2 linked regions of the Cryptosporangium aurantiacum genome follow. The protein of the gene in region 2 interacts with the protein of the main gene of each other region in a pairwise test. Links are inferred from orthologs where the notes say so. Each region holds a gene or a part of one and is shown on either strand. Other genes may lie near its edges. The genes, in order: rplA and thrS.

The links.
Region 1: the proteins of thrS (region 2) and rplA interact in binary tests that used the Escherichia coli proteins (3 or more experiments, as listed by UniProt). The link is inferred for Cryptosporangium aurantiacum from one-to-one orthologs.

The regions. Positions count from the first base shown.
Region 1 is NZ_FRCS01000005.1:551,601-566,830, forward strand. The notes cover bases 992-3,749. They hold rplA (50S ribosomal protein L1), read right to left. Parts: upstream 2,853-3,749; coding sequence 2,130-2,852; downstream 992-2,129. Other genes in these bases: rplJ (50S ribosomal protein L10), read right to left, coding at 1,064-1,636; rplK (50S ribosomal protein L11), read right to left, coding at 2,942-3,376; nusG (transcription termination/antitermination protein NusG), read right to left, coding at 3,601-3,749. In the rest of the region: BUB75_RS20210 (WecB/TagA/CpsF family glycosyltransferase), read left to right, coding at 1-416; rplL (50S ribosomal protein L7/L12), read right to left, coding at 584-973; more of nusG, read right to left, coding at 3,750-4,323; preprotein translocase subunit SecE, read right to left, coding at 4,420-4,773; BUB75_RS20250 (pyridoxal phosphate-dependent aminotransferase), read left to right, coding at 5,372-6,595; BUB75_RS20255 (DHA2 family efflux MFS transporter permease subunit), read right to left, coding at 6,685-8,112; BUB75_RS20260 (TetR/AcrR family transcriptional regulator), read right to left, coding at 8,195-8,770; BUB75_RS20265 (MaoC family dehydratase), read right to left, coding at 8,882-9,310; BUB75_RS20270 (MaoC family dehydratase N-terminal domain-containing protein), read right to left, coding at 9,310-9,762; rpmG (50S ribosomal protein L33), read right to left, coding at 9,978-10,109; BUB75_RS20290 (putative bifunctional diguanylate cyclase/phosphodiesterase), read right to left, coding at 10,517-13,108; BUB75_RS20295 (hypothetical protein), read right to left, coding at 13,241-13,648; BUB75_RS20300 (M50 family metallopeptidase), read left to right, coding at 13,850-14,560; BUB75_RS20305 (ANTAR domain-containing protein), read left to right, coding at 14,697-15,230. UniProt on the Escherichia coli protein: One of the primary rRNA binding proteins, it binds very close to the 3'-end of the 23S rRNA. Forms part of the L1 stalk. It is often not seen in high-resolution crystal structures, but can be seen in cryo_EM and 3D reconstruction models.
Region 2 is NZ_FRCS01000011.1:111,553-126,926, forward strand. Bases 6,482-9,383 are described here. They hold thrS (threonine--tRNA ligase), read right to left. Parts: upstream 8,984-9,383; coding sequence 6,980-8,983; downstream 6,482-6,979. Other genes in these bases: BUB75_RS30725 (HIT family protein), read left to right, coding at 6,482-6,806; BUB75_RS46585 (hypothetical protein), read left to right, coding at 9,225-9,383. Outside these bases: BUB75_RS30700 (LemA family protein), read right to left, coding at 1-428; BUB75_RS30705 (glycosyltransferase family 4 protein), read right to left, coding at 500-1,696; BUB75_RS47270 (phosphatidylinositol mannoside acyltransferase), read right to left, coding at 1,714-2,853; pgsA (phosphatidylinositol phosphate synthase), read right to left, coding at 2,850-3,563; BUB75_RS30720 (elongation factor G-like protein EF-G2), read left to right, coding at 3,926-6,208; more of BUB75_RS30725, read left to right, coding at 6,231-6,481; more of BUB75_RS46585, read left to right, coding at 9,384-9,971; BUB75_RS30740 (TetR/AcrR family transcriptional regulator), read right to left, coding at 10,012-10,623; BUB75_RS30745 (organic hydroperoxide resistance protein), read left to right, coding at 10,706-11,125; BUB75_RS30750 (type III polyketide synthase), read left to right, coding at 11,154-12,308; BUB75_RS30755 (isoprenylcysteine carboxyl methyltransferase family protein), read left to right, coding at 12,305-12,820; BUB75_RS30760 (FAD-dependent monooxygenase), read left to right, coding at 12,826-13,854; BUB75_RS30765 (DmpA family aminopeptidase), read left to right, coding at 13,890-15,017; BUB75_RS30770 (STAS domain-containing protein), read left to right, coding at 15,167-15,374. UniProt on the Escherichia coli protein: Catalyzes the attachment of threonine to tRNA(Thr) in a two-step reaction: L-threonine is first activated by ATP to form Thr-AMP and then transferred to the acceptor end of tRNA(Thr). The rate-limiting step is amino acid activation in the presence of tRNA.

The sequences.
Region 1 (15,230 bases), on a different replicon or contig from region 2:
CCGCGCTCGCCGAGAAGCTCGCCGAGCGGTTCCCCGGCGCGGAGTTCGTCGGCGTGGAGTCACCACCGTTCCGGCCGCTCTCCCCGGAGGAGGCGGACGACCTTGTCGCGCGGGTGGCCGAGGCCAAGCCGGACGTGTTCTGGGTGGGTCTCGGGACTCCGCGCCAGGACAAGTTCGTCGCCGACTACACGGCGCGGCTGAACTGCACGGTCGTCCCGGTCGGTGCGGCGTTCGACTTCCACGCCGGAAACAAGCCGTCGGCGCCGGAGTTCCTACAGCGCCACGGCATGGAGTGGGCATACCGCTTCGCCACGGAGCCCCGCCGTCTCTGGAAGCGCTACCTGGTCGGCAACCCGGTCTTCATCTACGGCGCCCTCACCGACCGCTTCCGGACGGCCCGGTCAGAACGGCGCTGACAGGCGAGCGCGAGGCCTTGAGTCACAGCCAGGACGCGACGGCCTCGCGCTCGACTGCCAGCGCCGCCCTGACCGGGCTCCAGGTCAGTACCAAAGCAAAGCGCCCGCCCCCATTGGGGGCGGGCGCTTCGTGTGTCAGTGGCGGCCGACGCTCGCGCCGGCACGGATCACTTGACGGAGACGGTGGCGCCAGCGGCCTCGAGCTGGGCCTTCGCCTTGTCCGCGGTCTCCTTGTTGGCCTTCTCCAGGACCGGCTTCGGCGCGCCGTCGACCAGGTCCTTGGCCTCCTTCAGGCCGAGGTTGGTGAGGGCACGCACCTCCTTGATGACCTGGATCTTCTTGTCGCCGGCGCCCTCGAGAATGACGTCGAACTCGTCCTTGTCCGGCTCGGCCTCGGCGGCAGCGCCGGGGCCGGCCGGGCCGGCAACGGCGACGGCGGCCGGAGCGGCAGCCTTGACGTCGAAGGTGTCCTCGAAGAGCTTCACGAACTCGGAGAGCTCGATCAGCGTCATCTCCTTGAACGCGTCGAGCAGCTCGTCGGTGCTGAGCTTCGCCATGTCAGGCGTTTCCTTTCATCGGGGTGCCAGGGGGTCACCCCAGCGCGTATGTGAGTGCGGCGAGGCTGATCAGCCCCAACGCGGGGACGATCAGGCTTCGGCCGAAGCCTCGGCAGCGGGAGCGTCGGCGCCGCCCTCGGCAGCCTTCTTCTCCTGCAGGGCCTGGGCGAGCCGGGCCAACTGGGTCGGCAGCGCGTTGAACGTCGCGGCAGCCTGCGCCATCTTGGCCTGCATGGCACCCGCGAGCTTCGCGAGCAGAACCTCGCGCGACTCCAGGTCGGCCAGCTTGGTGATGTCCTCGGCGCTCAGCTTGCGACCGTCGAGCACGCCACCCTTGACCACCAGCAGCGGGTTGGCCTTGGCGAAGTCCCGCAGGCCCTTGGCGGCCTCGACCGGGTCACCCTTGACGAACGCGATCGCGGTCGGACCGGTCAGCAGCTCGTCGATGTCGGTGATACCGGCATCACGTGCGGCGATCTTCGCGAGCGTGTTCTTCGTGACCGCGTAGGTCGTCTCGCGACCGAGCGAACGACGCAGCGTGGTCATCTGCGCCATCGTCAGTCCGCGGTACTCGGTGAGCACCGCCGCCGCCGAGTCGCGGAAACCGCCGGTCAGCTCAGCCACCGCGGCCGCCTTGTCGGGGCGGGCCTGAGTGTCAGCCATGGGCCTCCTCTCTCGTAACTCGGGCTGGTCGTACCTGCCTGAAACGAGAGACGCCCCGGCGCAGGGCGCACGGGGCAGCACACAAGCCATTCGCGCAGAGATCTGCACGGGACCTACGGCGACCGTCCGGCCTGCGCGGGTCGCCCGCGCGAGGCGGGACCTTCGGCCGTACCGAGCGAACTCAGCACAGCGACCAGCGGTCTTCGGTGGATGTCATCGACCAGAATACGTGCGCCATCCGGTATCAGCAAAACGCGTTCCCCGCGTCACAGGGAACAGCGGACAAGAGGGGGCGTCGTCCGTGTTGCGCGCCGAGGAGCGCACTCGGCGACGCCCCCTCCGGCTCGGCCCACCCTTCGATCGCCAAGTTACCAGCCCACTCCGCGATGGCAGTGTGCGCGAGACGCAATGCCCCCATTCATCCCTCAGCCGGACGACGAACGAGGCGGCCCCCATCGGGAGCCGCCTCGTCGTGATGCGGGATGACCGAGCGTCAGGCAGACGTCGCAGCGTCCTCTTCGGTGAGGTTGCGCGACCGGTTCGGGTCGACCGGGATGCCCGGGCCCATGGTGGTCGTGAACGTCACCTTCTTGAGGTACTTGCCCTTCGCGGCGCTCGGCTTGGCGCGGTTGATCTCGTCGAGCGCGGCCGCGTAGTTCTCGACCAGCTTCGTGTCGTCGAAGCTCGCCTTGCCGATGACGAGGTGCAGGTTCGACTGCTTGTCGACGCGGAAGTTGATCTTGCCGCCCTTGATGTCGGCAACCGCCTTGGTCACGTCCGGCGTGACCGTGCCGGTCTTCGGGTTCGGCATGAGACCGCGCGGGCCCAGGATCCGCGCGATCTTGCCGACCTTGGACATCTGGTCCGGGGTCGCGATGGCGGCGTCGAAGTCCAGCCACCCGCCCTGGATCCGCTCGATCAGGTCCTCGGAGCCCACTGCGTCGGCGCCGGCGGCCTCGGCCTGCGCGGCCTTGTCGCCGACCGCGAACACGATGACGCGAGCGGTCTTGCCGGTGCCGTGCGGCAGGTTGACCGTGCCACGCACCATCTGGTCGGCCTTGCGAGGGTCGACGCCGAGCCGGATCGCAACCTCGACGGTCGCGTCGTACTTGGTGGTGCTGGTGGTCTTGGCCAGCCGCGCCGCTTCGAGCGGGCTGTAGAGCTTCGTCTTGTCGACGGATTCCGCCGCCGTGCGGTACGCCTTGCTGCGCTTCATCTCATCTCCTACTAGCTAACGGAGTTCGTGGTTAGTGAGCCGCGCTCGGCTCTCCCACGACTTCTCGGTGGTGCTGCGGTGCCGGACGCTCAGTCCTGGACAGTGATGCCCATCGAGCGCGCCGTACCGGCGATGATCTTCTCGGCCTGGTCGAGGTCGATCGCGTTCAGGTCGACCATCTTGGTCTCAGCGATCTGCCGGACCTGGTCCCGCGTCACGGTGGCGACCTTGGTCTTGTGCGGCTCGCCCGAACCCTTCGGCACACCGGCGGCCTTGAGCAGCAGCCGCGCGGCCGGCGGGGTCTTGGTGACGAACGTGAACGAGCGGTCCTCGTAGACCGAGATCTCGACCGGGACGATGTCGCCCCGCTGCGACTCGGTGGCCGCGTTGTAGGCCTTGCAGAACTCCATGATGTTCACGCCGTGCTGACCCAGCGCGGGGCCGACCGGCGGCGCAGGCGTCGCAGCGCCGGCCTTGATCTGGAGCTTGATGATTGCTGAGAGCTTCTTCTTCTTCGGAGGCATCTTCCTGGGCTTTCCTGGGCTACTGCAGTCCCCCGGACTCTCCGGGGAACATTTGCCGGTTACAACCGGACACCACTAATGATGCCGGAAGCACAGCGGGCGCCATGTTCTGACCTGGAGCCCGCTCAGGGCGGCGCTGGCATCCGCGCCGGGCGACGTCGCGTATACCGTCATACTCAAGTCGCCCGGCGCGGCTGTCAGCGTCGTCCTGAGCGGGCCGCCCACTAGATCTTCGAGACCTGGTTGAAGTTGAGTTCTACCGGGGTCTCTCGGCCGAAGATCGAGACGAGCACCTTGAGCTTCTGCGCGTCCGGGTTGATCTCGCTGATCGAGGCGGGCAGCGTGGCGAACGCGCCCTCGGTGACCGTGACCGAATCGCCGACCTCGAAGTCGACGACCTTCACCGGCGCCTTGACCTCCTTCTGGACGGTCGGCGCGAGGATCTTCACGACCTCTTCGAGGCTCAGCGGGCTCGGACGGTCGGCGCGCGAGGTGGCCCCGACGAAGCCCGTGACGCCCGGCGTGTTCCGCACCGCGGACCAGGACTCCGGCGTCAGCTCCATCCGGACCAGCAGGTAGCCCGGGAAGACCTTCGACTGGACCTGCTGCCGCTTGCCGTTCTTGACCTCGGTGACCTCCTGAGTGGGCACCTCGATCTGGAAGATGTAGTCCTCGACGTTCAGCGACGTGATGCGGCTCTCGAGGTTGGTCTTGACCTTGTTCTCGTAGCCGGCGTAGGAGTGCACGACGTACCACTCGCCGGGGGCCATCCGCAGTGCGCGGCGCAGCTCCTCGACCGGGTCTTCTTCGTCGTCGGGCGTGACGGCCGCGGGGGCCGGAGTCGGAGCTGCGAGCGCCTCGACGTCGGCCGACGCCTCGGCGTCATCGGTCAGGGCGGCGGTCTCGCCTCCCTCGGGAAGGCGGAAATCCTCGTCGTAGTCGGGCACGCGATGGCTCTTCTCTGTCTGTGGGTTTAATCCATTGTCCCGCACGCGGACGCGACACGAGGCCAACCCGGGATGCGGGCCGGCCTCGGGGGCGAACTAGGAGTCGCTGTTCGCCCCGAACGCCCACATCACGATCTTGGCGACGCCGGCATCGAGGCCCCACACGATCGCGGTCATGATCGTCACGAACACGACGACCACGGACGTGTAGGTGATCAGCTCCTTGCGGGTGGGCCAGATCACCTTGCGCAGCTCGGCGACGACCTCGCGGATGAACCTGATCAACCGGGAGATCGGATTGGGTCGACGCTCCTTGGTGCCCTTGCGCGGCCCCTTGTCGACGGGGCCCTTGCCACCGGCCTTGGGGAGCTTGGGCGAACCGTCGGTCTTCGCGGCGACGCTAGCTGCAGACCGCTCCGCCGCTTGGGCGCTGCCCTTGCTGTCGGCCACCGGACTGCCTTCCCGTCGTCAGTCGTTGCTTCGTTCGGGCCGGGCGGCTGGAGTCCTTGCTGTCGGACTCTGTCGCTCTGCCTTCCCGTCGTCAGTCGTTGCTTCGTTCGGGCCGGGCGGCTGGAGTCCTTGCTGTCGGACTCTGTCGCTCTGCCTTCCCGTCGTCAGTCGTTGCTTCGTTCGGGCGGGGCGGCTGGAGTCCTTGCTGTCGGACTCTGTCGCTCTGCCTTCCCGTCGTCAGTCGTTGCTTCGTGCTCTTAACTCGCCTGTCGGAGCCTTAGTTCCCCTCGTCGGGCGAGGTCGGTGCAGGGGTGACAGGACTTGAACCTGCAGCCTGCGGTTTTGGAGACCGCTGCTCTGCCAATTGAGCTACACCCCTTCGCACTGCCGCGGGTGCGGCAACGCGCTTTGCAACATACTTCCCTGAGGCGAGCGCGACGACAACCCGCCGTCCGACCAGGGGCTGGCGGGTCGGGCGTCAGCACGCCCCAGAGCGATGAGTGTACGGGGTCGCCGACGAATCTCCCAAACCGGCATCGCGCGGGCCCGCGAACTATAGGCGCGCACCCGCACAGCCCGGTCTGCCAGAGTGGAAGCCATGACCGCAGCTGACACCTCGCCCGCCCGCCGCATCTCGACCAAGGTGGGTGCCATCGCCGAATCCGCCACGCTCGCCGTCGATGCCAAGGCCAAGGCGCTGAAGGCGGCCGGGCGCCCGGTGATCGGCTTCGGCGCCGGCGAGCCCGACTTCCCCACCCCCGACTACGTCGTCCAGGCCGCGATCGCCGCCTGCAGCGACCCGAAGAACCACCGCTACACCCCCGCCGCCGGCCTGCCCGAGCTCAAGGCCGCGATCGCGGCGAAGACGCTGCGCGACACCGGCGTCGAGGTCGCCGCGAACCAGGTCCTGGTCACCAACGGCGGCAAGCAGGCCGTGTACGAGGCGTTCGCGACGCTGATCGACGACGGCGACGAGGTCATCCTCCCGGCGCCGTACTGGACCACCTACCCCGAGGCGATCCGCCTGGCCGGCGGCGTCCCGGTCGACGTCATCGCCGACGAGACCCAGGACTACCTGGTCACGGTCGAGCAGCTCGAGGCCGCCCGCACCGAGAAGACGAAGGCGCTGCTGTTCTGCTCGCCGAGCAACCCGACCGGCGCGGTCTACACCGCCGAGCAGGTCGAGGCGATCGGCCGCTGGGCGCTCGAGCACGGCATCTGGGTGATCACCGACGAGATCTACGAGCACCTGATCTACGGCGACGCCGAGTTCGTCTCGATCGTCAAGGCGGTCCCGGAGCTGGCGAACCAGGCCGTGATCCTGAACGGCGTCGCGAAGACCTACGCGATGACCGGTTGGCGCGTCGGGTGGCTGATCGGCCCGACCGACGTCGTCAAGGCGGCGGCCAACCTCCAGTCCCACCTGAGCTCGAACGTGGCCAACGTGTCGCAGCGGGCCGCGCTGGCCGCCGTCGAAGGTGACCTGTCCGCGGTCGAGGAGATGAAGACCGCGTTCGACCGTCGCCGCCAGACGATCGTCCGGATGCTCAACGAGATCGACGGCGTCTACTGCCCGGAACCGAAGGGTGCGTTCTACGCCTACCCGTCGGTCAAGGGGCTGATCGGCAAGGAGCTGCGCGGCGTTCAGATCTCCTCGTCCTCGCAGCTCGCGTCGGTGATCCTCGACGAGGTCGAGGTCGCGGTCGTTCCGGGCGAGGCGTTCGGCACGCCGGGTTACCTCCGGCTCTCGTACGCGCTCGGCGACGACGACATCGTCGAGGGCGTCTCCCGTCTCCAGAAGCTGCTCGCCGAAGCCCACTGACGCCTTCACACGCCTTCACACGCCTTCACAGCGAAGCGGGCCCGTTCGGGCGAGCCATGGCTCGCCCGAACGGGCCCGCTTCGAGTTGGTCAGGCGGGCACCGGCTCGGGTTCGCGGGCCAGCGGCGGCACAACCGGCTCGGGCGTCGAGCGCCGGAGACCGGGGACGAAGACCGCGGCGGCCGCGCCAGCCAGGACCACACCGACGCCGACCCAGGTCGCGACGCTGGTGCCGTCCGAGTACGACTGCGCCGAGGCGTAGCCGCCCTGGTGCGAGAAGACCGCCGCGAGCACGGCCACCCCGAACACGCCCCCGATCTCCCGGATCGCGTTGTTCGCACCGGACGCCACGCCGGTGTCAGCGACCGACACCGACCCGAGCACCACGTTCGCGATCGGGACGAAGAACAGCGCCATGCCGATCCCGGAGATCACGAACGCCGGCCACTGCGTGGAGTAGGGAGTGTCCGGCGCCATCGTCCCGGCCAGCCAGGCGAGCCCGGCCGCCTGCAGCAGCAGACCGACGACCAGGAGCGGGCGCCCGCCGATCCGGTCGGAGAGCGGACCGGCCAGCGGCGCGACCAGCATCGGCATCGCGGTCCAGGGCAGCATCTTCAGGCCCGCCTCGAACGGACCGGCCCCCTGCACGGTCTGCAGGAACTGGGCGAGCAGGAAGATCGATCCGAACATCCCGAAGCTGAACAGCATCGCGGTGGCGTTGCTCGCGGCGAAGCCCCGGTTGCGGAACAGCCGTAGCGGCAGCATCGGGTGGGCGGTGCGGGCCTCCCAGGCCACGAACAGCGCGGTCAGGGCGCCGCCGACGACCAGCGAACCCACGACCTCGGCGCTGCCCCAGCCGGCCGCGTTGCCGCGCACCAGGCCCCACACGATGCCGAGCAGACCGGCGGTGATCAGGCCGAGGCCGGGCAGGTCGAGACGCTGCGCCGTGCCCCGTGCCGGCGAGAGACGGGTCAGCGCGATCGGCGCCAGCAGGATGCCCACCGGGACGTTGATCCAGAAGATCCACTGCCAGGCCCATCCGTCGACGACCGCCCCGCCGATCAGCGGGCCGAACGCGACGCCGAGCCCGGAGACCGCTCCCCAGACCCCCAGCGCGGCACCGCGTCGCTCTGGCGCTACCGCTGCGGACAGCATCGTCAGCGTGAGCGGCAGGATCATCGCGCCGCCGACGCCCTGAACGGCCCGTGCGGCGATCAGCGTGCCGACGTTCGGGGCCAGCGCCGCGAGCGCCGACGCGACCGTGAACAGCGCGATACCGAGGCCGAGAATGCGGCGGCGTCCAAAGCGTTCACCCAGCGTCGCACCGGTGAGGAGGAGGACGCCGAACGTCAGCGTGTAGGCGTTGACGGTCCACTCGAGGTCGGCGAGGTCGGCGCCGAGCGAGGTGCGGATCTCCGGGAGTGCGGTGGTGACGACCAGGTTGTCCAGCGACACCATGAAGGCCGCCAGCGTGGTCACGGGGAACGTCCATCGGGTCGTGGAGGGTGGCGCGGACATGGCGAGGCTCCCCAGGTAGTGATTGGTCAATAACTTCGTTGGGTCGAAAAAAGTCCCGGCCGCGGCGCCGGGACTCGGGTCGTTACTGCTGCGGGGCGTCGAGGAACTCCAGCCCCTCGCGCATGGCCTCGGGAACGCACAGGCGCGCCCACGGGGCGTCGTACGAGTCGAGGCTCATCGCCGTGACGACGTTCCAGAGCATGCCGTAGGCGAAGAACTGCCGAACCGAATCGTCGGTCGCGCCACCGATGCGCTGCACGGTCGCCCAGAGCCGGCCGTAGCCGTTGCGGGCGGCCTGGCGGATCTCCGGATCGTCGCACTGCGCGTAGGTCTGGAGCTGGTGCATCAAGAGGTCACGATCGCCGATCAGCTTGGTGTACGCATCACCCATCGCGACCATCGCGTCCGCGCCGGCCAGGCCTTCGGCAGCGCCCTCGAACGCTTCGACGACTCGGCGGAAGCAGAGGTCGACAGTGGCGACGAACAGCGCCTTCTTGTTCGGGAACAGGCGGAAGAGGTAGGGCTGGCTGATGCCGACCCGGCGGGCGATCGTCTCGGTGCTGGTGCCGTCGAACCCGCCCCGGGCGAACTCGACCAGGGCGGCCCGAACGACCATCTCGCGTCGCTCGTCAGCACTAAGGCGCGTCCCTGGGCTCATGGACCCAAGTTATTGACCAATCACTACTTAGTCAATAGGTCGCGGAATCCCGATAACGCGAAACCGGCCTCTAAGGCGCGCTTAGAGGCCGGTTTCGCGTCAAGTCGCGGGTCAGGCGAGCTGGAGTACGGCCTTGGCCTTGCCGAGGACCCTGTCGGTGCCGGCGTGAGCGGTGAGCTCCACGGCCACGCGCCGGTCGTCCAGCTTCTCGGTCACGACGCCGGAGACCAGCAGGTCGGCACCCTTGTCGTCGTCCGGGACCACGACCGGCTTGGTGAACCGAACCCCGTACTCGACGACCGCTCCCGGGTCACCGACCCACTCGGTGAGCACCCGGCTGGCCTCGGCCATCGTGAACATGCCGTGCGCGATGACGTTCGGCAGCCCGACGGACGTCGCGATCCGCTCGTTCCAGTGGATGACGTTGAAGTCGCCGGAGGCGCCCGCGTACATCACCAGGTTCTGCCGCTGGATCGGGAACGTCTTCGCGGGCAGCGCGGTGCCGACCTCGACGTCGTCGTAGGAGACGGTGGCGGCCATCAGCTCTCCTTCTCGGCGGCACGGGAGACGATCAGCGCGTACGCGGCGAGCACCGGCTCGCCGTCCTCGGTGGTGACGTCCGTACGCATGGACAGGAAGATGCTGCCCGCGCGGTTCTTCACGTCCTCGATCGTCGTCTCGCAGACGAGGCGGTCACCGGGGCGCACCGGCCGGGTGTAGACGAACCGCTGTTCGCCGTGGACCACCCGGCTGTAGTCCATCCCCACCTCCGGATCGAAGGTCGCGGCGGCGGTCGAGCGCATCGTGAAGATGATCGGGAACGTCGGCGGCGCGATCACGTCGGGGTGGCCGAGCTTCTGGGCGGCTGCCGGGTCGAGGTACGCGGGGTTGAGGTCGCCGATCGCCTCGGCGAACTCCCGGATCTTCTCCCGCCCGACTTCGTAGGGCGCGGTCTTCGGGTACGTGCGCCCGATCGCGTCCGCGGCGCTCATCGTGCGCTCACCAGCGCTACGTCTGTCCGGTCGGCCACGGCGCCTCCTTCGGGTCGAGTTTCACCGCAACCTACCGGTAACGTCCCGCCGCCGACCGTGGCCCGTCTCACACACAAACGGCGCCACCCCACAGGGGCGGCGCCGTTGAGCGCGAAAGTCAGCGGGTCTCGCGGTGGGGCTGGTGCTTGCCACAACCCAACGCGGCGCAGAACTTCTTAGCGGGTCTCGCGGTGGGGCTGGTGCTTGCCACAATTCGGGCAGAACTTCTTCACCTCGAGCCGGTCGGGGTCGTTCCGCCGGTTCTTCTTAGTGATGTAGTTCCGGTTCTTGCACTCCACGCAAGCCATCGTGATCTTCGGTCGGACGTCGGTGGCGGCCACGGGAGTGCCTCTTTCTACAAGATCGGGTCGGGACTCGACCAACTAGCTTACCTGGCACCGGCCGACCGTGTGGCCGACCGGGAGTGGCGGTAGCGGTGGCCGGACTTGAACCGGCGACACAGCGATTATGAGCCGCTTGCTCTGCCATCTGAGCTACACCGCCATGGCAGCAAGCCTGCACTGCCGGGCACACCGGCCGAGGCCGGAATCGGAGCCCCCTTACGGAATCGAACCGTAGACCTTCTCCTTACCATGGAGACGCTCTGCCGACTGAGCTAAGGGGGCCTTGCGAGCCGCTGCAAAGGTTACACGGCCCGCCCCGCGGATGCGAAATCGGTATCGCCCATCCGCACAAAAAGCCTTCTGACCAGCGGTTATCCGTGCTGGCCGACGACGCGCAACCGGCGCGTCGCCTCGTCGGCCGCTGCGGCGTCGCCGGACGATTCCCCGGACGGATCCCCCGACGACTCCGTGGTCGATTCGGTCCGCGCAGCGACCCACGACTCCAGCCGGTCCTGCGGCAGCGGCCGGGCGAACAGGAAGCCCTGGGCGATGTCGCAGCCCATCTCCTCCAGGTGCGCCAGCGCCCGCTCGCTCTCGACGCCCTCGGCCACCACCGAGAGCCCCAGATGGCGGCCCAGCCCGACGATCGACCGGACGATGCCGAGGTCCGCCGCGTCGGTGTTCATGCCCAGGACGAACGAGCGGTCGATCTTGATCTCGTGGACCGGGATCGTGCGGAGGTAACTGAACGCCGACGTCCCGACCCCGAAGTCGTCGAGGGACAGCCGGACGCCCCGCTCGGCGAGCCGCCGCAGCGTCGCCAATGGGCGCTCCGCATCGGTCAGTGCGCCGCCCTCGATGATCTCCAGCGTGAGTAGCTCGGGCGGCACCCCGGCGTCGGCGAGCAACTGGTCGAGCTCGTCGGGGAAGTCCGGGTCCTGCAGCGTGCGGGCGGACAGGTTGACCGAGACCCCGAGCGGACGCCCCTGGTCCTGCCAGCGGCGGCACTCGGCCAGCGCGTTCCGCAGCACCCACCGGGTGAGCGGCCCGATCAGGCCGGTGTGCTCGGCGACCGGCACGAACTCGCCGGGCATCAGCAGGCCCTGCTCCGGGTGGTTCCACCGGACCAGGCATTCGACGCCGATCAGCTCGCGCGTCGCCAGGGCCACCTTGGGCTGGTAGTGGACGGTCAGCTCGTCCTGCTCGATCGCCCGCCGAAGCTCGGGCACCAACCCCAGCCGGTGGACGCTGCGCGACTCCATCGCGCCGCTGTAGACCGCCACGCCACGTGGCAACGCCTTCGCGGCGTCGGTGGCCGCATCGACCCGGCGGAGCAGCGTCTCGCTGTCGTCGGCGTGGTCGGGGAACAGGACGACGCCGACCGCGGCACCGACCTCGATCGTGAAGTTCTCCAGCGGGAACGGCTCGATCGCGACCCGCCGCAGGTCGGTGGCGAGCGCCACCACGCAGTCGACGCCCGACGCGCGCAGCAGCACCGCGAACTCGTCGCCACCGAGGCGCGCGACCAGGGCACCGTCCGGCGCGTGTTCGCGCAGACGGCGTCCGACCTCAGCGAGCAGCCGGTCACCCGCCTTGTGGCCCAGCGTCTCGTTGACGCCGCGCAGGGCGTCGATATCGAACTCGAGCAGCGCCACGACCTCGTCGGGCACCGGATCGACGGCGATCGCGGCCTCGACGGCCTCGACCAGCCGGCGACGGTTCGGCAGCCCGGTCGTCGTGTCGTGATACGCGTCATAACGCAGCCGCTCGACCAGGCGGGAGTTCTCCACGGCAACCGCGGCGTGCGCGGCGAGCGTCTCCAGCAGCCGGACGTCCGCGGCCCCGAACGTCGCCAGGTCGTGCAGCCGGTCGGCGACCTCCAGGCAGCCGACGACCGCGGTGCCCGAGCGGAGCGGGACCACGATCAGGTCTTTGACGTCGCGTCCGCGCAGTGCCCGGCGCAGCCGCAGGTCGGCGTTGGCGCCGCGGGGGCCCAGATGCACGGTGACGCCGGTGTCGAGCACCCGACGCCGGATCGGGTCCTCACCCAGCTGTTCGTCGATCAGGCCCGCCTGGTCGACCCGGGCGACCAGCGCGGTCTCCGGGTGGCGTCCGAGGGCCGGCATCCAGAGCGTGGCGGACTCCGCGGAGAGCAGTTCCCGAACCCTGGTCAGCATCGTGTCGGCGAGGCTGTTCTCCTGCCTGGCCGTGCTCACCGCCCTGGTGAACGCGTACAACTCCCCCAGGCTCTTGTGCTGGGCGAGGAACTGAGCGTAGGCGCGGTAGCCCATGACGAGCACCACCGCCAGCACGACCAGCAACACCAGCGCCAGCATGTTGACCTTGAGCACGATCAGCACGACGAGGCCGACCGTGGTGTTCAGCACACCGACCGAGATCGAGGCGATCACCAGCCGGGTCACCGCGACCGGCGCCGGGCGCCCCTCGTAGAGCGTGATCGCGGCCAGGATGCCCGCGAAGCTCACCAAGTCGGCGAGCCCCACCGCGAGCAGCATCGAGATCCAGAGCAGCGGCTGAGTGGTGTCGAGCGGGCTCATGTACGCGAACACCGCGACGGCGACGCCGGTCTCGGCGGCGGCCACCGTGGTGTTCGTGACGAATTTGTGGGGCGTGGTGCGGCGAACCGCGTTGACCACGATCACCGCGGTCAGCCGGCTGAGCACCAGCGCCAGCGGCGAGAGCCAGTACAGGCCGAGGACCAGCGGAATCTCGGAGATCGAGAACGAGTGCGTCTCGCGGCGCAGCTGGACGTGCAGCTGCGTGGCCTCGCCGACCAGGAACAACCCGATGAAGATCGGGATCAGCCAGGCGGGCGCGAGGCCCCCGCCGGCGACCGTGATCGCCGCTTGGGTGCCCGCGGCGCCGACCGCGGCGGTGACGAGAACGAGTGGCCAGAGACGGGTCGGCACCCCGGCGATGCGCCGCCTCGTCACGTCGGCCACGCGCACCTCCCCGGCAGTTTCCAGCCCGTCCATCCGGATGAAAGGAGCACGGACGGCCCAGCTTCGGCGATCACATCATGCAGGACCTGCTGATCGGTCTTCCCGGAAAGGTGCACGAATTCGGCGCAACGGTCAGGTCCAGCTGGACCCAATGGGCAGGCCGGTATCAACCGACCCGGATACGGTCCCGGCGACCGCCCCGGTCACGGCCCCACCGACCGACTCGGTGACCGACTCCGTGACGCCCGCGGGAATCGCGCCCGTGACCGTCACCGTCACCCCGTCGGTGACCGACCGGCGTACCGTCCAGCTGCTCCCGGCGCCCGGCGTGCCCTCGGTGGGCTCGCCCTGCCCCTCGACCGTGCCGGACGTCGTCCCGGCTTTTGTGCCGGTATCCCCGATGGCCCGGTGGCCGGTCGCTTCGGTGGTCCCGGTGGCCGCGTGCGCCGGGGTCCCGAACAGGCCGCCGGCAACGGCGGTGACCAGACCGACGGCGACGACCAGGCCGCCGGCCGTCCTACCCGCGGAATCTCCCCGCATCGCTCCCCCTCGCAAGTGCCACAACTGCCGAATCGGACACTGAGTCCGATAGGTTTCAATGACCCCAATAATGGATTATCTCACGCTCTGATCACAGGGGCACCACCCTCCGTAAACGCCCACCCCCGCCTGCTCGACCGACGCTGGTGGGGATGTGCGACCCTGCCCGCGACAGTTGCAGGCGGATCGCGAAGGAGCCAGGTGGACGGGCGGAGCCTGAGCGAGGTCTGGACCAACGTTCTGGGGACGCAGCCCGACCCGCCACGGTGGCTCGTGCTGACGGCCGCGGTCGTAGCGCTGGTAGCGGTCGTCCCGCACCCGCTCTGGCGGATCTCCCGGAACGTCGTGACGATCGCACACGAGGGCGGCCACGCGGCCGCGGCGGTGCTGAGCGGCCGGCGGCTGACCGGCATCCGCCTGCACTCCGACACCTCCGGCGTGACGGTCTCTCGCGGCAAGCCGTACGGGCCGGGCATGGTGGCCACCGGCGCCGCCGGCTACATCACGCCGTCGCTGCTGGGTCTGCTCGGCGCGGTCCTGCTCACCGCGGGGCACATCACCGCGCTGCTCTGGCTCGCCGTGGTCGGGCTCGCCGCGCTGCTGGTGATGATCCGCAACGTCTACGGTGTCGCGTCGGTGCTGGTGACCGGCGGCCTCGTGTTCGTCGTGTCGTGGTTCGGCACGCCCACCGCGCAGGCCGGGTTCGCCTACGCGTTCACCTGGTTCCTGCTCGTCGGCGGCGCCCGCCCGGTGGTCGAACTGCAGCGGCTCCGCCGCCGCGGACAAGCCCCACAGTCGGACGCCGACCAGCTCGCGCGGTTGACCGGGCTCCATCCGTTGCTCTGGGTCGCGCTGTTCGCGTTCGTCGCGCTCACGTGCCTTCTGCTGGGCGCTCGCTGGCTCCTGGGCTGACGTCCGGTCACGTTCGGGTCACCGACCGGGGACGGGGTTGCAGCACCACTCGCGGACGATCGGCATAATGGCAGCCGCACATCTTCGGGAACACGGTTGAGCAGCCAGCCGCCCTAATGGGAGGGGTGGCTGGCTAGTGGTTGCTGCGGGTGACTCCGCGACCCCGAGCGACGTCGCGACGCTGCGCGACGAGCTTCTGACGGCACGGGCCGAAATCGACGGCCTGCGCGAGGCGATGAGCCGTCGCGCCGTCATCGAACAGGCCAAGGGCGTGTTCATGGAGCGCTACGGAGTGGACGATGAGGCCGCGTTCACGCGACTGGTCACGCTCTCGCAGAGCACGAACGTGAAGCTCGTCCAGATCGCCGCCGACGTCGTGGCGCGGTCCGGTGCGGTCGGCGCGGACGGCGGACGGGGAAACTGGATCGACCGGGCGCTGAACGCGTTCGGCGAGCCGGCGATGGTGGTGAGCCCGGTACCGACCGAGCGTGGCGCGGTGGCCGACTTCCAGATCGACCACGCCAACCGGCCCGCGGTGGGCTGGACCGGCCGGTCCCGGGAGCGGCTGCTGCGCGCGACCGCGAGCTCGCTCTTCCCGGGCCCGCCGGCGACGCTGCTGCTCAACGCCTGCCGCCGGGCGTTGGCGACCGGTGCGCTGGTGACCGCCCCC
Region 2 (15,374 bases):
AAGTACTGCGGGAGCGGCCGCCTGCGGGCCAGCCAGAACGTGCGCGGGATCCGGGCCGTGCGCAGCGAGCGGGTGTCGCGGACCGCGTCGTTGTAGACCTGCCTGGCGACGACCAGGCGGCGGTTCTCGGCGAGCAGCGCGGGTGCCTCCAGCGCGTCGGCACCGAGGTGCCGCAGCTCGCGCACCAGGTCGTTCTCGGCGCCCTGCCGGGCGTCGGAGTCGGGGCGGCCGCTGGTCAGCGCGGCCTTCGCCACCTCGTGCACGCCGGGTAGCTCAGCGGCGGCCTCGGCACGACGGCCGAGCTGCTCCTCCAGCGCGTCCAGAGCGGCGCGGGTGCGGGCGGTGAGCCTGGCGATGCGGCGGGAGAGCCACCAGACGTAGAGCAGCACGAGCGTCAGCGCCACGACGATGACGACGGGCCAGTCCACGCGTCGACTGTATCGGGTATGTGCATCGTGAGTGTTACGGCGTGATGGTTACGACAGCGCGCAGTAAAACCTCACCGCAGCCGCTCGCGCAGATACTGCGGCAGACGGTGCGTGGAGATCTCGTCCGCGTCGGTCACCATCGGTTCGCTGGGGTATGCCGCGACCGCGCTCTGGTACACGTCGACGACCCGTGCCGCCACCACCGGCCAGTCGAACGCCTCGACCGTCGAGCGCCCGACCGCCGCCAGTGCCGCCCGCTGCGCCGGGTCGTCGAGCAGCTCACCGACCCGCTCGGCCAGCGCCGCCGGCCTGCCGGTCGGGAACAGTGCACCGGCCCGCCCGTCGTCGAGCACGCGGCGGAACGCGTCCAGGTCGCTGGCGACGATCGTGGCACCGGCCGCCATCGCCTCGGTCAGGATGATCCCGAACGACTCACCGCCGGTGTTCGGTGCCACGTACAGGTCGACGCTGCGCAGCATCCGGGCCTTGTCGGTCTCCGAGACCATGCCCAGCAGCGTCACCCGCGGCCGTAGCGCGCGGGGCAACGCATCGAGCGCGTCGTCGGCGTCGCCGGGTCCTGCGACGAGCAGCCGGAGGCCCGGCCGCTCCGGTGCCAGCGCGGCGAACGCGTCCGCGAGCACCGTGAAGCCCTTCCGCGGCTCGCCGAACCGCCCGAGGAACCCGAGCGCGCCGCCCTCCCCCGGCCACCCCGGGAGCGGGGCCGCGTCCGCGAACTTCCCGACCGCCACGCCGTTCGGGATCTCCACCGCCCCGCCGTCCAGGTGCTCGACCTGCACCCGGCGGGCCAGCGCGGAGACCGCGATCCGCGCGGTGATCTTCTCCAGCACCGGTTGCAGGGCGCTGTGGACCGCGGCGAGGGTGCGCGACCGCTGGGTCGCCGTGTGGAACGTCGCCACGATGGGACCGGTCGCCACGACACAGGCCAGCAGCGACAGCGACGGCGCGATCGGCTCGTGCACGTGCAGCACGTCGAACCGGCCGTCGCGCAACCACCGCCGCACCCGCGCCAGCGAGATCGGCCCGAACGCCAGCCGGGCCACCGACCCGTTGTACGGCACCGGCACGGCTCGCCCGGCGGGCACCACGTACGACGGCAGGTCAGCGCCACCGTCCGCGGGCTCCTCGGCCGGTGCGAGCACCGACACCTCGTGGCCGAGGCCGATCAGCGCCTCGGCCAGGTCCCGGACGTGCGCTTGCACGCCCCCGGGCACGTCGAACGAGTACGGGCAGACGATTCCGACACGCATCCGTGCGTCCCCGGCGATCAGTCGGCTGTCCGCCGCCGCCGCCGTGGCGGCAGGTCGGCCAGCCAGAGCGGCTGCAGCATGTGCCAATCCACCGGATGCTCCGCGATGCCTTCCGCGAGCGCGTCGGCAACCCGCTGCGTCACGGCCGCGACCCGCGCGGCGTCCCGGTGCCCGTCTTCGATTTTTACGCTGTGCGGCGCGTCACCGCCCGAACGGTCACCACCGTCCGACGTACCGCCGTTCGCGTGCACCTTCGTCGGGGTGGCGTCCGGCTGCTCGTCCGCCGCAACCGTGGCCACCGCACCCGCGGCGGCCGGCTGCTCGGCGTCCGCCTGCGCAGCGGCCTGCGGGGCAGGCAGGCCCGGCGTCACCGCCTCCCCCCGCACCACCGCACTCCCGGGGCCGGTCTCGATCGGACCGATCAGCCGCGCCCGGGTCACCGGGCCGTCGTTCCAGAGCGCGAGCCCGAACAGCGGCGCGCCGGTCCGCAGCGCCAGTACCGCGGGCCCGGCGGGCATCTTCGTCCGCTCCCCGAAGAAGTCGACCTCGATCCCGCGCGCCGAGAGGTCCCGCTCGCTGAGCAGCACCGCCACCCGGCCCGCGCGCACCCGCTCGGTCAGCACGTCCAGCGGTGGCCGGGACGCGCCGGTGAGCGGCAGGATCTCCATCCCCAGCGCCCGCCGGAACGAGAGGAACCGCTGATAGAGGTCCTCGGGCTTGAGCCGCTCGGCGACCGTGGTGACCGGGACGCCGTGCAGTGTCGCCCAGGCACCGGCCAGGTCCCAGTTCCCGGCGTGCGGGAGCGCGACGACCACGCCCCGCCCGGCCGCGACGGCCCGATCGAGCTCCTCGACGTTCTCCAGCACGAACCGCCGCTCGATCTCCGCGTGCGACCACTCCGGCATCCGGAACGCCTCGTACCAGTACCGGGCGTACGACTGCAGGCCGCGCTTCGTCAGGTCGGCCAGGTCGGCGTCGGACATCTCGGGACCGACGACCCGGCGCAGGTTGGCAGCCAAGCGGCGCACGCTCGCGCCGCCGCGACCGGCCATCCAGCCGGCACCGCCCTCGAACAGCGCCCGCACCGGACGCTCCGGAAGTACCCGGACCAGCTTCCACCCCGCGGCGTAGGCCGCGCCCGTCACCCGCTCGTTCACCCCTGCTCCCGCCCGGCCTCAGCGGTGGGCCCACCAGTGGGCTCAGCAGGGGGCTCAGCGGGCGGGGGTGGAACCGGGCCGGTGTCCAGCGGCCGGGCCGGGCGGACGCGGTCGTCGCGGGTCTGGTTCCAGACCGCCCGCACCCGCTGCCCGACCGTGAACGCCGCCAGCGCGGTGAGCAGCCAGAGGACCCACTCGATGCCGCCGGGCACCCCGAGCACCTCGAGGACGCCACCGAAGCCGACCAGCACCAGCCGCTCGGTGCGCTCGGCGATGCCGACGTTCGCGGTCAGCCCGAGGCCTTCCGCCCGAGCCTTCGCGTACGACACCAGGACGCCGGTGATCAGGCAGAGCAGCGCCGCGATGCCGGCCGAGTCGCGCCCCTCGGTGAACAGCCAGTACGCGGCCGCGGCGAAGATCGACGCGTCGGCGAGCCGGTCGCAGGTCGAGTCGAGGAACGCGCCCCACCGGCTCGACCAGCCGCGCGCTCTGGCCATCGCGCCGTCGAGCATGTCGGTGAGCGCGAACAACGTGATCGCGATCCCGCCGGCGAGCACGTGGCCGGGGACGACCAGGAAGATCGAGGACAGTACGACACCGGTCGTCCCGATCAGCGTCATCGCGTCCGGGGTGAGGCCGGTGCGCACCAACGCGGCGCCGATCGGGCCGGTCACGCGGGTGATCCGGGCGCGCGCCAGGACGTTGAGCATCGGAATCCGTTCTCGAAGGGGGCGGCAGCGGCGTGCCCACGATAGCCGCTACCTGGGCGGCTCCCACTCGGGCGCCGGATCCGCCCCGGCGGCGCCCTCGTGGGCACTCCCGCCGCGACGGCCCGCGCGGGCAGGCGGATCCGACCCGCGGAGGAAGGGCGCCCTTACTCACCTCGCGTCCGGATCGCCCGACACAATTGGGCTTGTCGGATCGGTGCAGCAAGTCCCGGCGTCCGCCAGGGCTTGCCCCGTACCGGGGCGGCGGTGTGGGATCGATCACACGGACCTGTCTTCCGGTGGCGCGGCCGGGATGTGCGCCGGCCGCCGGCCAGGCGTCCCGGCGAGCGCGAGGAGGCACCCCGATGGCGCAGAAAGTGGCTGGTAGCCCCGACCGGGCGGCATCCGCCGGGCCGGTGGTCGACGATCCCCGGTCCCTACGCAACGTCGTCCTGGTCGGCCATTCCGGGGCCGGCAAGACGACGTTGGTCGAGGCTCTGCTGGTAGCAACCGGAACAATCTCCCGGGCCGGATCGGTGGTCGACGGGACGACGGTCTGCGATTGCGACCCCGCAGCGGTACGGCAGCAGCGGTCGGTGACGCTGACCCCGGCGCCGATCGTCCACCGCGGCGTGAAGATCAACCTGCTCGACACCCCCGGCTACGCGGACTTCGTCGGTGAGCTGCGGGCCGGCCTGCGCGCGGCGGACGCGGCGCTGTTCGTCATCTCCGCGGTCGACGGCGTGGACGCCAGCACGATCGCGCTGTGGGAGGAGTGCGCCCGGGTCGGGATGCCGCGGGCGGTCGTCGTCACCCGGCTCGACCACCCGCGCGCGGACTTCGACGAGGCGGTGGCGATCTGCCAGCGGGTGTTCGGCGACGGGGTGATGCCGCTGTACCTGCCGGTGCACGAGGCGATCGAAGGCACCGTGGGGTCGGCCGCTGAATCCGGTAGCCGCCAGACGCTGTCCGACTTCCTCGGCGGCATCGACGGCGCCACCGAGCAGACCCGCACCGCCGGTCTGTTCGGTCTGGTCACCCAGCAGATCTACGACTACAGCGCCGGGGGCCCGGAACCGGTCATCCGCCCGGCCGACCCCGAGCACCTCGAACTGGTCGAGGAGTCCAGGAACAACCTCATCGAGGGGATCATCGCCGAGAGCGAGGACGAGACCCTGATGGACCGGTACCTGGCCGGCGAGGAGATCGACCCCGACGTGCTGATCACCGACCTGGAGACCGCGGTGTCCCGGGGCTCGTTCTACCCGGTCCTGCCCGCCGACCCGACGACCGGTGTGGGGCTGGCCGAGCTGCTGGACGGCATCGTCCGCGCGTGCCCGCCCCCGACCGAGCGGCCCACGCCCGCGGTGACGACGATCGACGGCGACCCCCGTGACGCGCTGACCGCCGACCCGAACGGCCCGCTGGTGGCCGAGGTGGTGAAGACGACCGTCGACCCGTACGTCGGCCGGGTGTCGCTGGTCCGGGTGTTCTCCGGGACGCTGCGCGCGGAGGACACCGTGCACGTCTCCGGCCACGGCGTCCGGACCCGGGACGACACGCACGCGCCCGACGAGGCCTGGGCCGACCACGACGCCGACGAGCGCGCCGCACACCTGTACTCCCCGCTCGGCACGCAGCTGCGCGAGGTGCCGTACGCGGTGGCCGGTGACCTCTGCGCGCTGACGAAGGTCGGCAGCGCGGAGACCGGCGACACGATCTCGTCGAAGGACAACCCGCTGCTGGTGGCGCCGTGGGACCTGCCGGAGCCGCTGCTGCCGGTCGCGGTCGTCGCGCGCAGCCGCAGCGACGAGGACGCGCTGGCCAAGAACCTCTCCCGGCTGGTCGCGGGCGACGCGACGCTGCGGATGGAACGCAACCCGGAGACCGGTCAGCTGGTGCTCTGGACGATGGGCGAGGCCCACGCGGACGTCGTCCTCGAGCGGCTGCGCGCGGGCGGCGTCGACCTGGACACCGAGCCGGTGCGGGTGCCGCTGCGGGAGACGCTCGCCGGCCCGGCCAAGGGGCACGGGCGGCACGTGAAGCAGTCCGGCGGGCACGGCCAGTACGCGATCTGCGACATCGAGGTGGAGCCGCTGCCGACCGGTTCGGGGTTCGAGTTCGTCGACCGGGTGGTCGGTGGGGCGGTGCCGCACCAGTACATCCCGTCGGTGCAGAAGGGCGTCCGGCAGCAGATGGAGCGCGGCCTGGTGGCCGGCTACCCGGTCGTCGACCTGCGGGTGACGCTGGTGGACGGCAAGGCGCACAGCGTCGACTCCTCCGACGCGGCGTTCCAGATGGCCGGTGCGCTGGCGCTGCGCGAGGCGGCGGCATCCGGGACGGTCAGCCTGCTGGAGCCGGTCGACGAGGTCGACATCACGGTGCCGGACACCTACGTCGGCCCGGTGATGAGCGACCTCTCCGGACGCCGCGGCCGGGTGCTCGGCACCGAACCGACTGGTGCTCGCGGAGAACCGGGACACGAGCGGACGATCGTGCACGCGGAGGTGCCGGCGACCGAGCTGGTGCGCTACTCCCCCGAGCTGCGGTCGCTGACGTCCGGCACCGCGACGTTCACCCGGACGTTCGCCCGCTACGAGCCGATGCCGCCGAACCTCGCCGCGAAGGCCCTCGCCGACCAAACCTGACCCGCTCCGTAGGATCGCTTGCATGACGGGCCCGGAGATCGAACGGCAGCAGGGGGCCGGCGACCCCGATCACTTCCAGCGACTGTGGACGCCCCACCGGATGGCGTACATCAAGGGCGAGGGCAAGCCTGCCGGCGAGGGAAGCGACGGGTGTCCGTTCTGCCTGATGCCGTCGCTGCCGGACGACCAGGGACTCATCCTGGCCCGGGGCGACACCGTGTACGCGCTGCTCAATCTGTACCCGTACAACTCGGGTCACCTGATGGTCGTCCCGTACCGGCACGTCCCCGACTACACCGACCTCGACGAAGCCGAGGTGGCCGAGCTCGGCGCGTTCACCCAGGACGCGATGCGCGCGGTGCGGAAGGCGTCCGGTGCCCACGGGTTCAACATCGGGATGAACCAGGGGTCGGTGGCCGGTGCGGGGATCGCCGCGCACCTGCACCAGCACGTGGTGCCGCGGTGGGGCGGGGACACCAACTTCATGCCCGTGGTCGGCCAGACCAAGGTCCTCCCCGAACTCCTCGGCGAGACCCGCACGCTGCTCGCCGCGGCCTGGGCCGACACCGCCGAAGCCGCCACCCTCGAGCGCCCGTAGCTCGCTTGCCCGGCGTCCACCGCAGCAATTGCTTGAGGCGCCGCCAGGCGCTGTTGTTTGAACCTGGAGCCCGTCCAGAGCGGCGCCGGCAGTCGAGCGGGCCGACGCCGTGACATCAGCGAAGCGTCATCAGGAGGCCCGCTCGCCTGTCAGCGTTGTTCTGGGCGGGCCGCCTACAGGGCGGACGGGCTCACGTTGGTGCGGGAGCGCACGACGTCGACGACGTGCTCGATCGCCTCGTCCAGCGGGACGCCGTTCCGCTGCGACCCGTCGCGGTACCGGAACGAGACCGTGCCCGCCGCCACGTCGTCGTCACCGGCGATCACCATGAACGGGATCTTCTGCTTCTGCGCGTTCCGGATCTTCTTCTGCATCCGGTCGCTCGCGGTGTCCACCTCGACCCGGATGCTCTGGCTGCGCAGGCGCGCGGCGAACTCCTCCAGGTACCCGACGTGGCCGTCCCCGATCGGGATCCCGATCACCTGCACCGGCGCCAGCCACGCGGGGAACGCACCGGCGTAGTGCTCGGTCAGCACCCCGAAGAACCGCTCGATCGAACCGAACAGCGCCCGGTGGATCATCACCGGCCGCTTCCGCGATCCGTCGGCGGCCTGGTACTCCAGCTCGAACCGCTCAGGCAGCATGAAGTCGAGCTGGATCGTGGACATCTGCCAGGTGCGGCCGATCGCGTCCCGCGCCTGCACCGAGATCTTCGGCCCGTAGAACGCCGCACCGCCCGGGTCCGGCACCAGGTCCAGCCCGGACTCGGTGGCGACCCGCCGCAGGGTCTCGGTCGCGACGTCCCAGACCTCGTCGTCCCCGATGTACTTCTCCGGGTTCTTGGTCGACAGCTCCAGGTAGAAGTCGTCGAGGCCGTAGTCCTTCAGCAGGTCCAGGACGAACTGCAGCAGCGAGGTGAGCTCACCCTCGATCTGCTCCTGGGTGCAGAAGATGTGCGCGTCGTCCATGGTCAGGCCGCGCACGCGGGTCAGGCCGTGGATGACGCCGGACTTCTCGTACCGGTACACGGTGCCGAACTCGAACATCCGCAGCGGCAGCTCGCGGTACGACCGCCCACGCGACCGGAAGATCAGGTCGTGCATCGGGCAGTTCATCGGCTTGAGGTAGTACTGCGCGCCCTCCAGCTCCATGGGCGGGAACATGCCGTCGGCGTACCAGTCGAGGTGGCCGGAGACCTCGTACAGGTGGCCCTTGGTGATGTGCGGGGTGTTGACGAACGAGTATCCGGCTTCCTCGTGCCGCTGCCGGGAGTAGTTCTCCAGCTCCCGGCGGATGATGCCGCCCTTCGGGTGGAACACCGGCAGGCCGGAGCCCAACTCGTCGGGGAAGCTGAACAGGTCGAGTTCTGCGCCGAGCTTGCGGTGGTCGCGCTTGGCGGCCTCTTCCAGGCGCTGCTGGTACGCCTTCAACGCGTCCCGGGTCGGCCACGCGGTGCCGTAGATCCGCTGGAGCTGCGGGTTCTTCTCGCTGCCCCGCCAGTACGCCGCCGCCGAACGCTGCAGGCTGAACGCCGGGATGTTGCGGGTGGTGGGCAGGTGCGGGCCGCGGCACAGGTCGGTCCAGACCCGGTCGCCGGTCTTCTTGTCGAGGTTGTCGTACATGGTCAGCGCGCCTTCGCCGACCTCGACCGACGCGCCCTCGGCGGCGTCGTCACCGGCTCCCTTGAGCGAGATGAGCTCGAGCTTGAACCGCTCGTGGGCGAGCTCGTGCCGCGCCTCGTCGTCGGTGATCGGGCGGCGGGAGAAGCGCTGACCGGCCTTGATGATCTCCTGCATGCGCTTCTCGAGGCGCTTGAGGTCGTCCGGGGTGAACGGCTTCTCCGGCAGGAAGTCGTAGTAGAAGCCGTTCTCGATCGGCGGGCCGATACCGAGCAGGGTGCCCGGGAAGACGTCCTGCACGGCCTGGGCCAGGACGTGCGCGGTGGAGTGGCGCAGCACGTTGAGCCCGTCGGGCGAGTCGATGAGCACCGGCTCGACCTCGGCGTCGGCGTCCGGGACCCACTCCAGGTCGCGGAGCTGACCGTCCGCGTCACGGACGACGACCGCGGCCTGCCCGCCGTCGACGGGGATCCCGGCGGCGACCAGCGCGTCCGCGGCCGTCGTCCCGGCCGGCACCACGACGGCGGCGGTCACGGGCGCGGAACGGGGTGCGGACACAGTTCTCTCCTCGACATCTCTGCGGGTGCCGGCTACTCGCTGCCGACTCGCCACGATGCTAGTCGGCGGGCGTCCCGAACCCGGCACCGGTTAATCCCGACACCGCCATCGGTTGCCAACTGTCGCCTGCACGACGGAACGGGGTCCGCAGGTGGCACGAAACCGGGATCCCCCGGCACACCGCCGTCCGTAGTGTCGTCGGCAAGCAAGCACACCCCTTTTGACGAGAACGGAAACCACGATGAGCGACAGCGGCGACACGATCGACTCCGGCGCCGACGCCCCCACCAGCACGATCGCCGACAACGATGTGCCGCTGGACTACGACGGCGACGGCGTCGTCGACGGTTACCTCCACCGGGAGGACGACGGCACGGCGTACGCGGTGCTCGACCTGGACCACGACGGTGAGTCCGAGACGGTCGCGGCCGACACCGACGGCGACGGCTACGTGGACGTCGTGGCGTCCGACACCGACGGTGACGGCGCGGTGGACTACGCGGTCGTCGACACCGACGGCGACCACATCGCGGACACCGCGGTCTACGACCGGGACGGCGACGGCGACTTCGACTACGCGGCCGTCGACACCAACGGCGACGGCGTGATCGACGGGACCGCCGCCGACACCGACAACGACGGTGACTTCGACGCGGTCGAGGTCGACTCCGACTACGACGGTGTCGTGGACGCGGTGGTCGTCGACACGAACGACGACGCCGAGTTCGACACGGTCTACTCCGACACCGACGGCAACGGCACCGTCGACACGGCGACCCCGATCGAGGACACGCCGGACCCGACGCAGCAGACCGCGGCCACCGACGCTGCGGCCGAGCCGACCACGACCACCACGACGACCACCACCACGACGACCACGACCGACAGCGCCGACAGCGCGACGACCGACACCACGACCGAGACGTCGACCGACCCGGCGACCGACCCGGCCACGGTCTCCGCCCAGCCGGCCGCCCCGGCCAGCTGATTCTCCCGCTCAGTGGGCGCTTCCGGCGCCCACTGAGCGCTCAGGCGGCGAGCAGGGCCGTGACCGACGCGCGGAGCGTCGCCCGCACCTCGGTGGGGTCGTCCAGTTGCCCGCCGACCACAACGCCGTCCCGCAGCATCACGAGCATCCGCGCCGCCGCGTCCGGGGTGGGGTGGTCGCTCGCCAGCAGCAGATCCCGCAGCGCGTCCGCGTACCAGCGCCGGTGGTCGGCGACGACCCGCCGCACCGGGCTGGCCGGGTCGGGGTATTCGACCGCGGCGTTGACGAACGCGCAGCCGCGGAAGCCCGGCCCGCAGGTGAATTCGCCCAGCGCGTCGAACATCGTCAGCACCACGTCGACCGGTTCGATGCCCGCCGACAGCGTGGCCAGCGCCGCCGCCTGGCGGTCGTGCAGGTCGGCGAGGTAGGCGCAGACCAGGGCGTCCTTGGTCGGGAAGTGGTGGTAGAACGTGGCCTTCGCGACGCCGGCCTCGGCGATGATCCGATCGATGCCGACCGCGCGGATGCCCACCGTGTAGAACAGCACGCTCGCGGTGCCGAGGATGCGACGGCGCGCGCTCGCCGGGCGTGCGTCCGGCGCGGTCTCGGACGCGAGACCGCCGGGGAGTTCGAGGGGAGGAAACGTCGGCACGCCTTGAAGTTACCAGACAGACCTGTCTATTCTGCGGGGTAGACAGACCAGTCTGTATGGCAACTTCGACGAAGGGACCGGCATGTCTGCGCTCTACACCGCGATCGCCACCGCCGACGGAAACGGCCGCAACGGGCACGTGCGCACGTCCGACAGCAAGCTCGACGTCCAGCTCTCGTTCCCGAAGGAGATGGGTGGCAGCGGCGCCGGGAGCAACCCCGAGCAGCTGTTCGCGGCCGGGTACGCGGCCTGCTTCTCCAGCGCGCTCGGGCTGATCGCCGGTCAGCGCAAGATCGACGCGTCCGAGGCCGCGGTGACCGCTGAGGTGGGCCTCGTCGCGGGCGAGAACAACGCGTTCGGGCTGGCCGTGACGCTGCGGGTCGAGCTGCCGGAGAGCCTGCAGGGAGAGGTCGGTCGCGAGCTGGTCGAGGCCGCCCACCAGGTGTGCCCGTACTCCAACGCGACCCGCGGCAACATCCCGGTCGAACTCGTCGTCGAGTAGGACGCGGCGCTGAGAGGCGCGGGCGGCGATCAGCGCCTACGGTCGAGCCATGACGCAGCTCGTCGCGGTCCATGGCGTCCTCCCCGACCACCGGTACCCGCAATCCGAGCTCACCGATCTGGTCGCCGAGGCCTGTCGGCTCGATGACGCCCAGCGGCGTTTCCTGGAGCGCGTCCATCGCGGCGCGGGCGTCCAGACCCGGCACCTGGTGCTGCCGATCGAGGAGTACCGCACGTTACGGGACTTCGGCGCCGCGAACGACGCGTTCCTCACCGGCGCGGTCGACCTCGGCTCGCGTGCGATCCTCGGCGCGCTGGCCGAGGCCGGCCTCACCGTGGACGACGTCGACGTGATCCTCGCGGTCAGCTCCACCGGCCTGGCGATCCCGTCGCTGGACGCCCGGATCGCCGGCCACATCGGCCTGCGCCCGGACGTCAAGCGCACGCCGATCGTCGGCCTGGGCTGCGCTGCTGGGGCGGTCGGCATCTCGCGGCTGCACGACTACCTGCGCGGCTGGCCGGACCAGGTCGCGGTCCTGGTCACGGTCGAGCTCTGCTCACTCACCGCGCAGTACGACGACCGGTCGCCGACCAACCTGGTGGCCAGCGGCCTGTTCGGCGACGGCGCCGCCGCCGTGGTAGCCGTCGGCCCGGAACGCGCAGCCGCCACGCCTGGCGTGGCCGGCTCGGCCGCCACGGCCGGGTCGGCCGCCACAGCTGGCTCGGCCGGCGCGCGGGCCTCGGCGCGGGGGCCGCGCGTGATCGCGACGCGCAGCGCGCTCTATCCCGGCACGTTCCGCACGATGGGCTTCGACGTCGGCGCCGGCGGCCTGCGGGTCGTGCTCGGCACCGAGGTCCCCGCGCTCGTCGCGGAGCACCTGCGCGCCGATGTGGACACGTTCCTCGCCGACCACGGGCTGACCAGGAAGGACATCACGACCTGGGTCTCCCACCCCGGCGGCCCGAAGGTGCTGGAAGCCGTGGAGACCGGCCTGGAACTCCCGGAGGGCGCGCTCGGCGCCAGCTGGAGCTCGCTGCGCCGGATCGGCAACGTCTCGTCGGCGTCCGTGCTCCACATCCTGCGGGACACTCTGGTGGATCGCCCACCGGAGCCGGATACGCCCGGCATGCTGTTGGCGATGGGCCCCGGCTTCTCCGCGGAACTGGTGCTGCTGCAGTGGTGAGCTTCTACACGATCCTCGTCCTGGCGGTCGGTCTCGAACGCGTCGCCGAGCTGTTCGTCGCCGTGCGCAACATGCGCTGGAGCTTCGCCCGCGGCGGCCGGGAGTACGGCAAAGGCCACTACCCGTTCATGGTCGTCCTGCACACCGGGTTCCTCGCCGGGTGCCTGATCGAGGTCTGGCAGGCCGACCGGCCGTTCCTGCCCTGGCTGGGATGGCCGATGCTGGTGCTCGTGGTGGCCGCGCAGGGTCTGCGCTGGTGGTGCATCCGGACGCTCGGCCACCAGTGGAACACCCGGATCATCGTCGTTCCCGGGATGCCGCTGGTCACCGGCGGCCCGTACCGCTGGCTCCGGCACCCGAACTACGTCGCGGTCGTCGTCGAGGGCTTCGCGCTCCCGCTGGTGCACACCGCCTGGGTCACCGCGCTGGTCTTCACGGTGCTGAACGCCGGGCTGCTGACCGTCCGGATCCGCGCCGAGGACGCGGCCCTGCGGGCTGCCTCGAGCACGTGACCGGGGTGATCGACCTGCTGGTGGCCGGGGGCGGCCCGGCGGGGCTGGTCACGGCGCTGCTCGCCGCGCGCCGCGGCCTCACGGTGACCGTGCTGGAGCCACGGGCCACCCCGATCGACAAGGCGTGCGGCGAGGGCCTGATGCCCGGAGCCGTCGAGCTCCTGTCGGAGCTCGGTGTCCAGGTTCCCGGCCTGCCCTTCCGCGGCATCCACTACGCGGACGCGACGCGCGGGGTCGACGCGCTGTTCCGGAGCGGCTCGGGACGGAGCGTCCGGGGCCTGGGCGTCCGGCGCACGGCGTTGCACGCGAACCTCGTCGACGCGGTAACGAGGGCCGGTGTCGAGATCGTGCCCCGCGCGGCGGACACCGTGGCCCAGGACGCCGACGGCGTCCGCGTCGCCGGGATGAGGGCCCGGTACCTCGCGGCAGCCGACGGGCTGCACTCGCCGATCCGGCGGCAGCTCGGGCTGCAGCGTCCGTCGAGAGGCCCCGCCCGGCACGGGCTCCGGCAGCACTATCGCGTCGCCCCGTGGACGGACCTCGTCGAGGTGCACTGGACGTCCGGCGCTGAGGCGTACGTGACCCCGGTGGCCCCCGACCTGGTAGGCGTCGCGCTCCTCACCACCGCACGGGGGCCGTACAACGACCACCTCGACGCGTTCCCCGCGCTGACGGCCCGCCTGGAACACCCGGTCGGCGCGGTCCGCGGCGCGGGCCCGCTCCGGCAGCGGGTCGCCTCCCGCGTCGCCGGCCGGGTGCTGCTGGTCGGCGACGCCGCCGGGTACGTCGACGCGCTGACCGGCGAGGGCCTCGCGGTGGCCTGGGCGAGCGCCGCCGAGCTCGTGGCCTGCGTCGCCGCGGACCGCCCGGCCGCGTACGAGCGACGCTGGCGCCGGGCATCCCGGCGGTACCGGGTGCTGACCGGTGGTCTGCTCTGGGCCCGCAACCGGCCGCTGCTGTCCCGGACGATCGTCCCGGCGGCGGCGCGGCTACCCCGCACGTTCGCGACGGTCGTGAACCAACTGGCCCGCTGACGCCCCCGCTCAGGCGACGCCCGATCATGGCGTCCATGGACGACGCCCTGCTCCGCACCCCCTCCGGCCGGCTGCGCGCTCGCGCGCTCGGAGTCCCGTTCCTCGGCACGCCCGGGCCCTGGAACGCGCTGACCGACGTGCCCGGCGTGGCCGTGGGCTACACGACGCTGGTCGAGGGTGCGGGCGTGCGGACCGGTGTCACTGCGATCCTGCCGCGCGGACGCGACGGCGTCGGCGTGCCGTGCGCGTCCGGCTGGTTCTCGTTCAACGGCAACGGCGAGATGACCGGGACGACGTGGATCAGCGAGAACGGCGCCCTGAGCACGCCGATCGCGATCACGAACACCCACGCGGTCGGCCCGGCGCACCAGGGCGTCGTCGACTGGATCGCCACCCACCACCCCCGGGTCGCCGAGCAGTGGCTGCTGCCGGTCGTCGCCGAGACGTACGACGGCGAGCTCAACGACATCAACGGGCGCCACGTCCGTCCGGAGCACGCGATCGCCGCGCTCGACGCAGCCACCACCGGGCCGCTCGACGAGGGCAGCGTCGGCGGCGGTACCGGCATGATCTGCCACGGGTTCAAGGGCGGTTCCGGTACGGCGTCGCGGATCGTGGAGTACGGCTCGGACCGGTACACGGTCGCCGCGTTCATCCAGGCTAACTACGGTGCGCGCCGGGAGCTGACGATCGCGGGCGTCCGGATCGGCGCGGATTTGGCCGAGACACACCCCGATCCGGTCGCGGGACCGGGCCGGAAACCGCCGGGCGCCGGGTCGGTGATCGTCGTGCTGGCGACCGACGCGCCGCTGCTTCCCGGACAGTGCGCGGCGCTGGCCCGCCGGGCGACGCTCGGCATCGGCCGGTCGGGCACCGCGGGCAGCCACTTCTCCGGCGACCTGTTCCTGGCGTTCAGCACCGCGAACGCGGGTGCGCTGACCAGCACGTTCCCGGCCGGACCGGTGGCGGACGACGAGTACGAGCAGCTGCGGTTCGTGCCCTGGGGCCGGATCGACCGGTTCTTCGACGCCGCGGTGCAGGCGGTGGAGGAAGCCGTGGTCGACGTCCTGGTGGCCAACGAGGACATGACCGGCCACCGCGGGTACCGGGTGCCGGCGCTCCCCCACGACGCCGTCCGCGCCGCGGCGGAGCGCGCGACGTAACGGCCGTTCATACCCAACGGAGAGCGCCCCACACGCCCGAGAACACCCCAATTTTTGGGATTCGGTACGATTGGTTCCCAACGGGTCGCTGACGAACACTTCGCGCTTCATAGTGGCCCCTGCACTGTGTCCGAGCTCAGGGAGACGCCGTGGACGAGCCCCAGCACCGCCTGGTCGTGCGCGCGCCGCTCTCCGCCGACGTCCTCGAGCCGTTCGCGTCCGGCGACGGCTCGCTGGACGTGGCGCGGGTGGTCGACGAGGAGACCCACTACGCGCTGTTCGTGCTCGTCGGCACGCTCGACGAGAGCACCGCGCCACAGACGCTGGAGCACCTGGTCGCGGCGGCCCGGCTGCCGG